3 regions of the Streptomyces sp. NPDC048483 genome follow, and region 1 is predicted to be linked to each of the others. Evidence: predicted binding sites of a transcription regulator. Region 1 holds the regulator's gene; each other region holds the start of a gene.
The links. Region 1 encodes HrcA, which represses chaperone genes, less so after heat shock. Its sites were predicted from a motif close to TTNGCACTCNGNNNNNCNGAGTGCNAA; they were not measured.
Positions count from the first base shown of each region.

Region 2: a site for HrcA is predicted at 3,214-3,240, ahead of groL (chaperonin GroEL). Genes of this name have one in related genera too.
Region 3: a site for HrcA is predicted at 3,298-3,324, ahead of AB0D04_RS24275 (FmdB family zinc ribbon protein). Genes of this name have one in related genera too.

Region 1 is NZ_JBEZJZ010000086.1:9,856-14,693, forward strand. It holds gene dnaJ (molecular chaperone DnaJ) at 1-1,030, opposite strand, end outside; gene hrcA (heat-inducible transcriptional repressor HrcA) at 1,031-2,047, opposite strand; gene AB0D04_RS31700 (MBL fold metallo-hydrolase) at 2,264-3,001, shown strand; gene AB0D04_RS31705 (DUF3097 domain-containing protein) at 3,166-3,999, shown strand; gene AB0D04_RS31710 (Uma2 family endonuclease) at 3,977-4,555, opposite strand; gene hemW (radical SAM family heme chaperone HemW) at 4,655-4,838, opposite strand, start outside.
Region 2 is NZ_JBEZJZ010000014.1:72,940-77,777, reverse strand. It holds gene AB0D04_RS10590 (hypothetical protein) at 1-160, opposite strand, end outside; gene AB0D04_RS10585 (hypothetical protein) at 180-545, opposite strand; gene AB0D04_RS10580 (VOC family protein) at 708-1,115, opposite strand; gene groL (chaperonin GroEL) at 1,425-3,050, opposite strand; gene AB0D04_RS10570 (cold-shock protein) at 3,358-3,561, opposite strand; gene AB0D04_RS10565 (MoaD/ThiS family protein) at 4,028-4,306, opposite strand; gene thrC (threonine synthase) at 4,362-4,838, opposite strand, start outside.
Region 3 is NZ_JBEZJZ010000051.1:48,034-52,871, reverse strand. It holds gene AB0D04_RS24285 (potassium/proton antiporter) at 1-1,558, shown strand, start outside; gene AB0D04_RS24280 (MFS transporter) at 1,886-3,187, shown strand; gene AB0D04_RS24275 (FmdB family zinc ribbon protein) at 3,336-3,686, shown strand; gene AB0D04_RS24270 (S-methyl-5'-thioadenosine phosphorylase) at 3,787-4,692, shown strand.

The DNA.
Region 1 (4,838 bases):
GCTCCTCCTGCTCGGGATCGAGCTTGGAGGGAGTCATTACCTCGACGTGGACAATCAGGTCACCGCGGCCGCCGCCGCGCAGATGCGTCACACCGCGCTGGTGCAGCGGGATCGACTGGCCGGACTGGGTGCCGGGCCGGACATCGATCTCCTCCACCCCGTCCAGCGTCTCCAGCGGGCACTTGGTGCCCAGCGACGCCGCCGTCATCGGGATGGTGACCGTGCAGTGCAGATCGTCGCCGCGCCGCTGGAACACCGGGTGCGCCAGCTCATGGATCTCGACGTAGAGGTCACCGGCGGGACCGCCACCGGGGCCCACCTCACCCTCGCCCGCCAGCTGGATACGCGTCCCGTTGTCGACACCGGCCGGGATCTTGACGGTGAGCGTACGGCGCGACCGGATCCGGCCGTCGCCCGCGCACTCCGGGCACGGCGTCGGCACGACCGTACCGAAGCCCTGGCACTGCGGGCACGGCCGCGACGTCATGACCTGGCCGAGGAAGGACCGGGTGACCTGCGAGACCTCACCGCGGCCGCGGCACATGTCACAGGTCTGCGCGGAGGTGCCGGGCGCCGCGCCCTCACCGGTGCAGGTCGTACAGACGATGGCGGTGTCGACCTGGAGGTCCTTGGTCGTACCGAAGGCTGCCTCGTTCAGCTCGATGTCGAGCCGGATCATGGCGTCCTGACCGCGGCGGGTACGCGAGCGCGGGCCGCGCTGCGAGGCCGTGCCGAAGAAGGCGTCCATGATGTCGGAGAAGTTGCCGAAGCCCGCGCCGAAGCCGCCCGCGCCGCCACCGGCGCCGCCGGCCTGCGAGAGCGGGTCGCCGCCGAGGTCGTAGACCTGCTTCTTCTGCGGGTCGGAGAGGACCTCGTAAGCGGCGTTGATCTCCTTGAACCGCTCCTGGGTCTTCGGGTCCGGGTTCACATCCGGGTGCAGCTCACGCGCCAGCCGACGGAAAGCCTTCTTGATCTGGTCCTGCGAGGCGTCACGGCTGACGCCGAGGACCGAGTAGTAATCCGTGGCCACTTACGACTCCGCGAGGATTTGTCCGACGTAACGTGCCACTGCGCGTACCGCTCCCATCGTTCCTGGGTAGTCCATGCGGGTCGGTCCGACCACGCCGAGTTTGGCGACTGCCTCGTCGCCCGAACCGTAACCGACCGCGACGACCGATGTGGACGTCAGGCCTTCATGGGCATTCTCATGCCCGATGCGTACGGTCATGCCCGAATCCTTGGCCTCCCCGAGCAGCTTGAGCAGCACCACATGCTCCTCAAGGGCCTCCAGGACCGGGCGGATGGTCAGGGGGAAATCGTGCCCGAAGCGCGTGAGATTGGCGGTGCCGCCGATCACCAGCCGCTCTTCGGTCTCCTCCACCAGAGTTTCCAACAACACCGACAGCACTGTCGAGACCGTGCCGCGGTCGTCCTGCTCGAAGGACTCCGGAAGATCCTGCACCAACTGCGGCACATCCGCGAACCGGCGCCCCACGACACGGCTGTTGAGCCGCGCCCGCAGATCCGCCAGAGACGACTCACCGAACGGCGCCTGGCAGTCGATCAGCCGCTGCTCGACCCGTCCGGTGTCCGTGATCAGTACGAGCATCAGCCGGGCCGGGGCCAGGGCCAGCAGCTCGACATGGCGGACCGTGGACCGGGTCAGGGACGGATACTGCACGACCGCCACCTGGCGGGTCAGCTGCGCCAGCAGCCGGACCGTGCGGCCGACGACGTCGTCGAGGTCGACGGCGCCGTCGAGGAAGTTCTGGATGGCCCGCCGCTCCGGGGAGGAGAGCGGCTTGACGCCCGCCAGCTTGTCGACGAAGAGACGGTAGCCCTTGTCGGTGGGGATCCGGCCGGCGCTGGTGTGCGGCTGGGCGATGAAACCCTCGTCCTCCAGGGCCGCCATGTCATTGCGGACCGTGGCCGGCGAGACCCCCAGCTTGTGGCGCTCGGTGAGCGCCTTGGAGCCGACCGGCTCCTCCGTTCCGACATAGTCCTGAACGATGGCGCGCAGCACTTCGAGCCTGCGTTCACTGAGCATCCTGCGCACCTCCAGTCCAGCTGTGTCGCCGTCTCGTCACTCCTGGCACTCACACGGGCCGAGTGCCAGACCCGGAAGCCAGTGTACGGCCGGGTAGCACAGCTCCGGCAAGGGCAGCCGCGACGAACGGTCGCCGGACCGCCGCCCGATGACCGTGATCGGCCGTTGTGGCCGGTCTGTCGGGCAACGCTATCGCGATAGAGCTAGCGTCTCCGTATGCGCACTGCTTGGGAAGAGGCCGGGTGGGAACGGCTCGGTGAAGGTGTGGTCAGACGGCGGATGCCCGGCTGGGACGAGACGATCGGCGTGATCACCGGGTCGGCCGGCGTGATGATCGTCGACACCGGCGCGTCCCTCCGCGACGGCGCCGATCTGCGCCGCGCGATCCGCGGCGTCCTGGGCCGGGACGTGACGCATGTCGCGCTCACCCACCCGCATTTCGATCATGTTCTGGGCACCGCCGCCTTCGCCGGGGTCGAGGTGTTCGGCGCGGCCGGGCTGGGGGATCTGCTGCATCGCGAGCGGGAAGAGCTGCGGCGGGACGCGGTGCGGCACGGCGTCGACCGGGAGGCCGCCGCGGAGGCCGCCGATCTGCTCGTACGGCCGCATCATCACGTCCACGGCGAACTGACCGTCGACCTCGGCGGCCGACCGGTCCTGCTCGCCAACGTCGGCCCCGGCCACACCGCCCACGACCTGGCCGTCCTCGTACCGGGCCGGGGCGGCGCCCCCGAGATCGTCTTCTGCGGCGACCTGGTCGAGGAGTCCGGCGAACCGAGCGCCGGCCTGGACTCGCTGCCCCAGCAGTGGCCGGCGGCCCTGGACCGGCTGCTGGCCCTCGGGGGCGAGGACGCGGTGTACGTACCGGGGCACGGGGCCGTGGTGGACGCGGCCTTCGTGCGCGCCCAGCGGGACGCCCTCGCCATCCGCTTCGGCGTGCCGCCGTCGTCCTGACCGCGCCCGCCCCGTCCAGAGACCTCCCCGGAACCCCTCGGCAGAACAGGACCCCCTGCGCAGCAAGCAGTACGGCCCCGACCTCACCCCGCCCTGACCCCATCTCTCGGGGGACAACCCCCGAACCCCCAGCCGACCGACCCGGCCAGCCGAGACAGGATCCGATGCACAGCAAGCGCTACAGCCCCGACCTCACCCCGCCCTGGAAGAAGCAGCGGCCCGCCCCCGAGGTCCCGGCCGAGCCCGACCTCGTCGTCGAGGAGGTCAGCACCGGCTTCTGCGGCGCCGTGATCCGGTGCGAGAAGACGGCCGAGGGCCCGGCCGTCACGCTGGAGGACCGCTTCGGCAAGCACCGGGTCTTCCCGATGGTGGCGCGCGGCTTCCTCCTGGAGGGGCGCGTCGTCACCCTCGTACGCCCGTCGGGCCGCCCGGCGCCGCGCGGGCCCGCCCGTACGGCGTCCGGATCACTCGCGGTCCCCGGCGCCCGCGCCCGGGTCGCGCGCGCCGGGCGCATTTATGTGGAGGGGCGGCACGACGCGGAGCTGGTCGAGCGGGTGTGGGGCGACGATCTGCGCATCGAGGGCGTGGTCGTGGAGTACCTGGAGGGCATCGACGACCTGCCGGCGATCGTGCGGGGCTTCGCGCCGGGGCCGGATGCCCGGCTGGGGGTGCTGGTGGATCACCTGGTGCCCGGCTCGAAGGAGTCCCGGATCGCGGCCGAGGTGACGGGCGAGCATGCGCTGGTGGTCGGCCACCCGTACATCGACGTGTGGGAGGCGGTGAAGCCGGCGTCGGTGGGGATTCCGGCGTGGCCGAGCGTCCCGCGCGGCCAGGACTGGAAGACGGGGGTGTGCCGGGCCCTGGGGTGGCCGGAGAACACGGGGGCGGCGTGGCAGCGGATTCTGTCGTGCGTGCGGTCCTACAAGGACCTGGAGCCGCAACTCCTCGGGCGGGTCGAGGAGTTGATCGACTTCGTTACGGTAGGCGGTGCGGCCTGACGCCCTTGAGGGTGCCGAAGGTGCTGGTGTCCAGCTCGAGGCCGAGCAGGGGCAGCGGAAGAGGCTCACCGAACTTCGTGATGTGCTGAGTCCGGTAGTCCGCCTCATCCCCCGCGCCGACAGGCTGAGTGAGCAGGACGCACTGGGCCATGATGGGGTCGATGATCAGGTAGGAGGGCACCTCGCCCGCGGCGTAGATCGAGCGCTTGATTCCGTAGTCACGCTGGACGCTGGTCTTGGAGACGACCTCGACGACCAACGTGACCACGCCGGACGGCATCAGCCGACCCGATCCCGGCCCAGCCTCACGTTCCAGCACGACGAGGTCCGGCTGAGGCTCACTGGCTTCGCGCAGCACGCCGACGTCCTGGGTCTGAAGCCGATGCCACACACGCCGCGGGATCTGGTCCACGACGTCCTCGACGATCAGGTTGTGGACCAGATCCGGTCCCGCCATCATCACGATTTCCCCCCGGAGGAGCTCGGCCTTGATGCCTTCGGGAACCTCAAGGTTCTCGAAGAGCTCCGTCATCCGGCGTTCACTCACAGCGGTCATCTCCATGGCCTCCGTTTCCTGTCGCCGTGTATACGGCACAGGCTATGAGCAGCCTAGGCAGGTCCACGGGCCCATCGCATCGGTTCACCCGTTCGAGTATCAGTCCACCAGATCCCGCACCACCGCGTCAGCCAGCAACCGCCCCCGGAGTGTCAACACGGCCCGCCCGGCCTCGTAAGGCCCCGCCTCCAGCAGGCCCTCCGCCAGTGCCCGCTCCGCCGCCCGTGCCCCTTCCGGCGCGAGGATGTCGAGCGGGCAGCCGTCCACCAGCCGCAGCTCCAGC
Region 2 (4,838 bases), on a different contig from region 1:
GCCGGGTGGCGGTCTTGATCACGTCGTCCGGGGCGGGACGGGGCACCGGGGCCGGGGCCTGGCCCGTACAGCCGGTCAGGAGGCAGCTGGCAAGAAGGAGGCCGGAGAGGAGGCAGCCGGTCAGGAGCAGGGGGCGGGCCAGTAGTCCGGCGGTCCGCATACGAAGGCGCATCCGCGGATCAGCCCGGCTCGCAGCCCATTTTGGTGTCGCTCACGCCGTCGAACTTCGTCCCCCAGGCGGTCCAGTTGTTGTCGTAGTCGTCCGGCCGGATCTCCCGGTAGAGGCAGCGCCCGCCGGGCTGGTAGCTGATGGCGTAGACGCTGACGGGGGCGTGGGAGTCGAAGGAGTAGGCGTGCCGCTGCACGCGGGGGTCGGCCTCGCGGTAGCCGGGTGGGCTGTAGGCCCAGGCGCCTCCTGAGCCCATCTGGTGGGGCTCGGGCCAGAAGTGCACCTGGCCCGGCGGCACCGCCTGAGCGGCAGGCGCGGCCAGGCCAGCGGCAAGGACGGTAGCGAACACCGCGGCGGCGGTGGCGAGTTGACGCATACGGGAGGTCCCCCGGGGTGGCGGTCGATCTGGGCCTGATCACGCTCCCCGCGGGTTGTGCAGGTATGCGCCAGGCCACTCCCCAACTGATGTGCGTCGTAGCACCCGCACAGGTGACTGGTACTGGTACTGGTACTCCACAGCCCTGGCGTGGGCCCTGCCTCAGGCGTACTTGCCCATCTCGCTTGCCTCCAGCGCCGCCTTCTCGTTGACGCCGATCACATAGCCGTCGAGGTCGCGGAAGTAGAACATCCGCTGTCCGGTGTGGTCGGCGGTGAGTTCCTTGACGATCTCGGCGTTCTCGGCGATATGGCGGTGGGCGGCGTCGAGGTCGTCGACGGACAGGTAGAACATGCCGGCGAAGCCGATGGGGGTGTCCTTGAGGACCGGGAGCCAGTGCTTGAGATCCTCGTTGCGGTAGATCATCGCGCAGAAGTCGCCCTCGAAGAGCAGCATGTGGATGTCGTCGCCGGGGCGCGCGGCCCGGGAGTCCACGTCGAAGCCGAGCTTCTTGTAGAAGGCGAGGCTGGCGGCGGTGTCCTGGACGCTGATGCAGGGCGCGAAGGGCATATGGGTTCACCAAACGTCAAAGAGGGGGCAATTGGGACAAAGGTTAGCCCGCTGCCCGCCCTTCCCCGCCCGACCTTCGGTCGGAACACGCCCATCACCGCACCCATCGCCGCACCCGGCACCCGGCACGCGGCAGGCCGACCTCGGTACGCGCATCGGCGGAGCCGGCCGCGATGGCTCCCCCGAATCGCCGCCGCGACAGCCCCAAAAACGCCGCCGGGGCGGCACCCCTCGTACGAAGGGTGCCGCCCCGGCGAACGGGTGGACCTGCGGTCCGCGAGGACCGGCAGTCTGATCCGGTGGGCCGGATCAGAAGTCCATGTCACCGCCCGGCATGCCGCCGCCGGCCGGGGCAGCGCCCGCCTTCTCCGGCTTGTCGGCGATGACGGCCTCGGTGGTCAGGAACAGCGCGGCGATGGAGGCGGCGTTCTGCAGGGCAGAGCGGGTCACCTTCGCCGGGTCGATGATGCCCTCGGCGATCATGTCGACGTAGTCGCCGGTGGCGGCGTTCAGGCCGTGACCGACGGTCAGGTTGCGCACCTTCTCCACGACGACGCCACCCTCGAGACCACCGTTGACGGCGATCTGCTTGAGCGGGGCCTCCAGCGCGAGCTTCACGGCGTTGGCGCCGGTCGCCTCGTCACCGTCGAGCTCGAGCTTCTCGAAGACCGCGGAGGCCTGGAGCAGGGCCACGCCACCGCCGGCGACGATGCCCTCCTCGACGGCCGCCTTCGCGTTGCGAACGGCGTCCTCGATGCGGTGCTTGCGCTCCTTGAGCTCGACCTCGGTGGCGGCACCGGCCTTGATGACGGCCACGCCGCCGGCCAGCTTCGCCAGACGCTCCTGGAGCTTCTCGCGGTCGTAGTCCGAGTCGCTGTTCTCGATCTCGGCACGGATCTGGTTGACGCGGCCCTGGACCTGGTCGCTGTCGCCGGCACCGTCGACGATGGTGGTCTCGTCCTTGGTGATGACGACCTTGCGGGCGCGGCCCAGGAGGTCGAGACCGGCGTTCTCGAGCTTGAGGCCGACCTCCTCGGAGATGACGGTGCCACCGGTGAGGATGGCGATGTCGCCGAGCATGGCCTTGCGGCGGTCACCGAAGCCCGGGGCCTTGACGGCAACGGACTTGAAGGTGCCACGGATCTTGTTGACGACCAGGGTCGACAGGGCCTCGCCCTCGACGTCCTCGGCGATGATCAGCAGCGGCTTGCCGGACTGCATGACCTTCTCGAGCAGCGGAAGGAGGTCCTTCACGTTGCCGATCTTGGAGTTGACGATCAGGATGTACGGGTCGTCGAGCGACGCCTCCATACGCTCCATGTCGGTGGCGAAGTACGCCGAGATGTAGCCCTTGTCGAAGCGCATACCCTCGGTGAGCTCCAGCTCCAGACCGAAGGTCTGGGACTCCTCGACGGTGATGACGCCTTCCTTGCCGACCTTGTCCATCGCCTCGGCGATGAGCTCGCCGATCTGGGTGTCGGCGGCGGAGATGGAGGCGGTGGAGGCGATCTGCTCCTTGGTCTCCACATCCTTCGCCTGCTCCAGCAGGGCGGCGGAGACGGCCTCGACGGCGGTCTCGATGCCGCGCTTCAGCGCCATCGGGTTCGCACCGGCGGCGACGTTGCGCAGGCCCTCGCGGACCAGAGCCTGGGCCAGGACGGTCGCGGTCGTCGTGCCGTCACCGGCGACGTCGTCCGTCTTCTTCGCGACCTCCTTGACCAGCTCGGCGCCGATCTTCTCGTACGGGTCCTCGAGCTCGATCTCCTTGGCGATGGAAACACCATCGTTGGTGATCGTGGGGGCGCCCCACTTCTTCTCGAGGACGACGTTACGGCCCTTGGGGCCGAGGGTGACCTTGACGGCGTCGGCGAGCTGGTTCATCCCGCGCTCGAGACCGCGCCGTGCCTCCTCGTCGAACGCGATGATCTTGGCCATGTGAAGTGGTCCTCCCGGACATCGGGGTGGATTGCTCCGGACCGCGCTGGCGCCCGCGACGGACGGCCTGCATGCCGTGTGGTTCCTTGCCCCACCCGATCTGCGGACCTCGCCGACCCGATCCTTGGTTATCACTCTCACCCGGAGAGTGCTAACGCAATGATTAGCACTCGACCCCCTCGAGTGCAAGCGTGCGGATGGGTGGGCGGGGGGCTGGGGGGCCGGGGTGGCTACCCGCCCCGCACGCAAGAAGGCCCGCACCCCCTCAGGGGTGCGGGCCTTCTTGACGCTGCAGTCGGTCGGCGCCTCAGCCGGCCACCCGGACCATGTCCGCCTGCGGCCCCTTCTGGCCCTGCGAGATCTCGAACTCGACCCGCTGACCCTCCTCAAGGGTGCGGTAGCCGTCCATCTGGATCGCGCTGTAGTGGACGAATACATCCGCACCACCGTCGACCGCGATGAAGCCGTAGCCCTTCTCCGCGTTGAACCACTTGACGGTGCCCTGAGCCATGCCTAACTCCCCTATTACTGGCCCTTGCGCAGGACCGCACTCCGCGGACCCGGGTCAGACCTCACCCCTCGAAAGGCCCGTGGGGTGTGCGCCGGAACGCGTCGACCGCCGCTGAATGTATCTGCACCAATGCCCAGCGCAACAGGTCAATCGGACGAGAATTCCGGCGCCGGAGAATCCGCAATTATGCAGCCAAGTCGCATTACGCCAGGGCAAGTCGGGCCGGGCATAGCTCACGTATCCGACAATTCCTGCACACGCTTCGGGCACAACTCATCGCGATCAGATATGCGTGGGGCACGCGCGCGGAGTCGTACGAGGGTCATACGCAGGTTGTACGAGGGCTCGTACGAAGAAGATCGCCCCCATGGTATCGCCTTTCACGACATGGAATTGCCCCATCCACTTTTGGGTGGATGGGGCAATTCCAGTCACGCAGGACGAGAGATGGCGCAAATCAACTCGTTCAGCAGCCGCCGGCCACCGCCGGAATGATGGAGACGCCCGCGCCGTCCGGCGTCGGCGTCTCCAGGCCCTGCTCGAAGCGGACGTCGTCGTCGTTGACATAGACGTTCACAAAGCGGCGCAGCTTGCCCGCGTCGTCCAGCACACGGGCCGCGATCCCGGTGTGGTTCTTCTCCAGGTCGGAGATCACCTCGGAGAGGGTCGCGCCCTCTGCGGCGACCTCGGCCTCGCCGCCGGTGTACGTGCGGAGGATGGTGGGGATGCGGACCTTGACGCTCATGGGTTCTGCCTTCCAGCGACTGCGGGGTACGAGTTCAGGGGGGAGGGGCCGGGGCTCAGCCGGACAGGTCGGCCGCGCGGAACGCGTCCAGGCTCGGCCGGATGGTGGCCGTGGGCCCGGCAGCGACGGCGTCAAGCGTCTTGAGGCCGTCACCGGTGTTGAGGATGACGGTGGTCAGGGCCGGGTCGAGCAGACCCTCCTCGACGAGCTTCTTGGTGACGCCGACGGTCACGCCGCCCGCGGTCTCCGCGAAGATCCCTTCCGTCTGCGCCAGCAGCCTGATCGCGTCCACGACCTGCTCGTCGTTGACATCCTCCACCGCACCGCCCGTACGCCGCGCGATGTCGAGCACATACGGCCCGTCGGCCGGGTTGCCGATGGCCAGCGACTTGGCGATGGTGTTCGGCTTCTGAGGGCGTACGACGTCGTGCCCGGCCTTGAAGGCCGCGGAGACCGGCGAGCAGCCCTCGGCCTGGGCGCCGAAGATCTTGTAGGGCTTGTCCTCGACCAGGCCGAGGGCGATCAGCTCCTT
Region 3 (4,838 bases), on a different contig from region 1:
GCTGGTCTGCTCACTCGTGCTGCTCATCGCGGTGGCTGCGGTACGGCTCTCCTCGCGCAGCGGGCTCCCCAGCCTGCTCATCTATCTGGGGATAGGCATCGCCATAGGCCAGGACGGCCCCGGCGGCGTCGTCTTCGACAACGCCGAACTGACCCAACTGCTCGGCTATGCGGCGCTGGTCGTGATCCTGGCGGAGGGCGGCCTGGGGACGAAGTGGAAGGAAATCAGACCGGCGCTGCCCAAGGCGGCGCTGCTCTCGACGGTCGGCGTCGCGGTGAGCGTGGGGGTCACCGCGGCCGGAGCGCACTACCTGGCTGGCCTCGACTGGCGTCAGGCACTGCTGATCGGCGCGGTGGTCTCCTCGACGGACGCGGCCGCGGTCTTCTCCGTACTGCGCAATGTGCCGCTGCCCGCCCGCCTGACGGGTGTCCTGGAGGCCGAATCGGGCTTCAACGACGCCCCGGTGGTCATCCTCGTCGTGGCCTTCTCCACGGCCGGACCGGTCGAGCACTGGACCGCCCTGCTGGGGGAGATAGCCCTGGAACTGGCCATCGGCGCCGCCGTCGGGCTGGCGGTCGGCTGGCTCGGCGCCTACGGCATGCGGCATGTGGCGCTGCCCGCCTCGGGCCTCTACCCGATCGCCGTCATGGCCATCGCGGTCTCCGCCTACGCGGCCGGCGCCCTGGCGCACGGCTCCGGGTTCCTTGCCGTCTATCTGGCCGCGGTGATCCTCGGCAACGCCAAACTGCCGCACTCGCCGGCCACCCGCGGCTTCGCGGAGGGGCTCGGCTGGATCGGCCAGATCGGCATGTTCGTCCTGCTGGGCCTGCTGGTCACCCCGCACAACCTTCTCGGCGACATCGTTCCGGCACTGGTCATCGGCATGATCCTGACGATCGTGGCCCGGCCGCTGTCCGTCGTCGTGAGCCTGCTGCCGTTCCGGGTGCCCTGGCGCGAGAAGACCCTGCTGTCCTGGGCCGGACTGCGCGGCGCGGTGCCGATTGTGCTGGCCACCATCCCGATGGTCACCGACGTCCCCGGCAGCGAACACGTCTTCAACATCGTCTTCGTCCTGGTCGTCGTCTACACCCTCATCCAGGGCCCGACGCTGCCCTGGCTCGCCAGGCGGCTGCGGCTGGGCGACGGTGAGGAGCCCGCCGACCTGGGCATCGAGTCGGCCCCTCTGGAGCGGCTGCGCGGCCATCTGCTGTCCACCTCCATCGGTCCCGGCTCCCGGATGCACGGCGTCGAGGTGGGCGAGCTGCGGATGCCCGCCGGCGCCGCGGTCACCCTGGTCGTACGGGACGGCTCCAGCTTCGTCCCGTCACCCACGACCGTGCTGCGGCACGGCGACGAACTGCTGGTGGTGGCCACCGACCCGGTACGGGATGCGGCCGAGCGGCGGCTCCAGGCGGTCTCGCAGGGCGGCAAGCTGGCCGGATGGCTGGGGACGGGGCTGGGGACGGGGCCGGGGGCGGCCGGACACGGCGGACCCGGCGGCGGCCGGCGGAACGGCGGGGCCGGGGAGCACCGGGGCGGGCGCCGGGAGGCCGGATGACGGCCGCGGCGTGCCGGACTTGGCGCCGACCAGCCGGTATGTGCCGTATCTCTCCATGAATCCCAAGGAAATCCGCGTGAAGCCCTGGTTAATCCCAGGACTTCACGCGCCTCGGTCTGTAGTATGAAGGAGCAATAAACGAACCACCTCTGCCTGAAGCAGAGCTGGCGCGACCGCTCGGCGGCCGCGGTCCTCTGCGTCACATGCAGCCACTTCCTTAGTGCGGACCACGCGGTATCACTCGGTCCTGCGCGAGAGGACAGCTCTCGGCGCGTACCCGTGACGACCTTGCGGCGGCGCGCTACCAGGCGGCAGAAAGGCCCGACCGTGGCATCCGCGGTCAAGGACTCCCGTCCCGGTTACGGACAACTGCTGCGCACCCCTGGTGCATGGACATTCCTGCTGCCCGGCTTTCTGGCCCGGCAGCCGTTCGCGATGCTGACGATCGGCATCACCCTGCTCGTCCAGCACACCACCGGCTCCTACGGCTCCGCGGGCGCGGTAACCGCCGCCACCGGTGTCTCGATGGCGCTGTGCGCCCCGCAGAGCGGCAAGCTCGCCGACCGCTTCGGCCAGCGTGCCGTACTGCTCCCCGGCGTCGTGATGCATGTCGTCGGCGTCGTCGCACTGATCGTCCTCGCCCTCGCACACGCCCCCCTGTGGGCGCTGGTCGCGGTCGCCGTCCCCACCGGCGCCTCGACGCCGCAGGTCGGCCCGATGGTGCGGGCCCGCTGGGCGGCCCGGCTGGGCGGCAGCCCCCTGATGCCGACGGCCGCCGCGTTCGAGTCGGTCACCGATGAGTTCACCTTCGTCGTCGGCCCGGTCCTGGCGACCGCCCTGTGCACCGGCATCCACCCGGCCGCCGGCCTGGTCGCCGAGGCCGTCCTCACCCTGGCCGGCGGGCTGCTGTTCGCCTCCCAGCGGCGCACCCAGCCGCCCGTCCACCGGGCGCAGGCCGACGACCGGCCGCGCGTCTCGGCACTGTCGGTGCCCGGCGTCCGCGTCCTGATCGTGGCGTTCCTCGGCATCGGCACCGTCTTCGGCGGGATGCAGGTCTCGCTGACCGCCTTCACCCAGCACATCGGGCACCCCGGCATCAACGGCGTCCTCTACGGCATCTTCGCGGCCGGCAACATGCTCGCGGGCATCGCCTGCGGCGCCATCGCCTGGAAGGTCGGCCCACGCCGCCGGCTCCTGGTGGCCTTCGGGCTGCTGGCGGTGGCCACCACCCCGCTGTGGGCGGTGACCGCGGTGCCGCTGCTGGCCGCCGTCGGCCTGATCGTCGGCCTGTGCATCGCCCCGGCGCTGATCTCCGGCTACACCCTCGTCGAGTCGCTGGTGCCGGCCGCCGCCCGTACGGAGGCCTTCACCTGGCTGACCGGTGCGGTCGCGCTGGGCCAGGCGGCCGCGTCCTCCGCGGCCGGCCAGCTGTCGGACCGCTTCGGCCCGAGCGCCGGATTCCTGGTGCCGCTGGCCGGTACGGCGCTGGCGCTGTCGGTGCTGCTGACGCTGCGCGCGCACCTGCGGCCGCACGCGTCGGCCGTGGTCGCCGGCAGCACTGCCCACGGCACGGACTACCAGGCCGTGGCCGTCGCCAAGGACCGGGAGCGGGAGCTGGCGAACGCCTGAGCCGACGCGGTACGGAACGCGGAGCCGGCCCCGGATACGAACGTGGGGTCGGTCACCGTATGCCGGTCACAGTGGACTGACGGGCCGGAATACTGCACTATGGAACGTCGTTAGCACTCAACGAGTGAGAGTGCCAGGAGGAAGTCAAGTGCCGACCTACCAGTACCAGTGCACCGCGTGCGGCGAGGGCCTTGAGGCCGTGCAGAAGTTCACCGACGACGCGCTCACCGAGTGCCCCAGCTGCGACGGACGCCTCAAGAAGGTGTTCTCCGCGGTCGGCATCGTCTTCAAGGGATCCGGGTTCTACCGCAACGACAGCCGCGGCTCGTCGTCCAGCAGCAGCCCGGCGAAGAGCTCCTCCTCGAGCGGCTCGTCCTCCTCGGACTCGTCGAGCTCCTCGTCCTCGGCCTCGTCGAGCGGTTCCTCCGGTGGCTCGGACTCGAAGGCGTCCGCCCCGGCCGCCGCCTCGTCGTCCTCCGGCAGCAGCTCCGCCGCCTGACCAGCACTTCTGTGGACCCCGCCGTTACCGACGTCGGGGTCCGCGGCTTTTTCCGGCCCTCTGCGGCGGCTGCCTGGACCGCCCCGATAGTGTGACCGGCATGTCTGACGCGGAGACGGGCGCCGGGACCGGCGCAGAGATTGGCGTAATCGGCGGCTCGGGGTTCTACTCCTTCCTCGACGACGTGACCGAGATCACGGTGGACACCCCGTACGGGCCGCCCAGCGACTCCCTCTTCCTGGGCGAGGTCGCCGGCCGCCGGGTCGCCTTCCTCCCCCGCCACGGCCGCGGGCACCACCTCGCGCCGCACCGCATCAACTACCGCGCCAACCTGTGGGCCCTGCGCTCGGTCGGCGTCCGTCAGGTCCTCGGCCCGTGCGCCGTCGGCGGTCTGCGCCCCGAATACGGTCCCGGCACGCTGCTCGTCCCCGACCAGCTCGTCGACCGCACCAAGTCCCGCGCCCAGTCCTACTTCGACGGCGAACCGCTGCCCGGCTCCGCTTCCGGAATCTCGTCAGAGAGCGGAGGCGGAACGAAGTGGAGCGGCAGCGTGCCGAACATCGTCCATGTGGCGTTCGCCGACCCCTACTGCGCCACCGGACGCCGGGCGGCGGTGACGGCCGCCCGAGGCCGTGACTGGGAGCCGGTCGACGGCGGCACCCTCGTCGTCGTGGAAGGCCCCCGCTTCTCCACCCGCGCCGAGTCCCGCTGGCACGCCGCGCAGGGCTGGTCGGTGGTCGGTATGACCGGCCACCCCGAGGCCGTACTCGCCCGCGAGCTCGGCCTCTGCTACACCTCATTGACACTGGTCACGGACCTGGATGCGGGCACCGAGACCGGCGACGGCGTCTCCCACACCGAGGTCCTCACGGTCTTCGGCCAGAACGTCGGCCGACTGCGCGAGGTCCTCTTCGACGCGGTGGCCGCCCTCCCCGGCACCGCTGCCCGCGACTGCGAGTGCGGGCGCGCTCTCGAAGGGTGGGACCTGGGCATCGAGCTGCCGTGAGGCCCCCGTGGGTGACGAAGTTGTCCACAACAACAGGTTCATCCACAGCCTGGAGCGGGCTGCGCGGAGTTCCGGCACGGTGGTGATCGCCGGTTCCGCATTCCGCACGCACCCGACAGGCGGTGACGACGATGTCCCCCACCTCT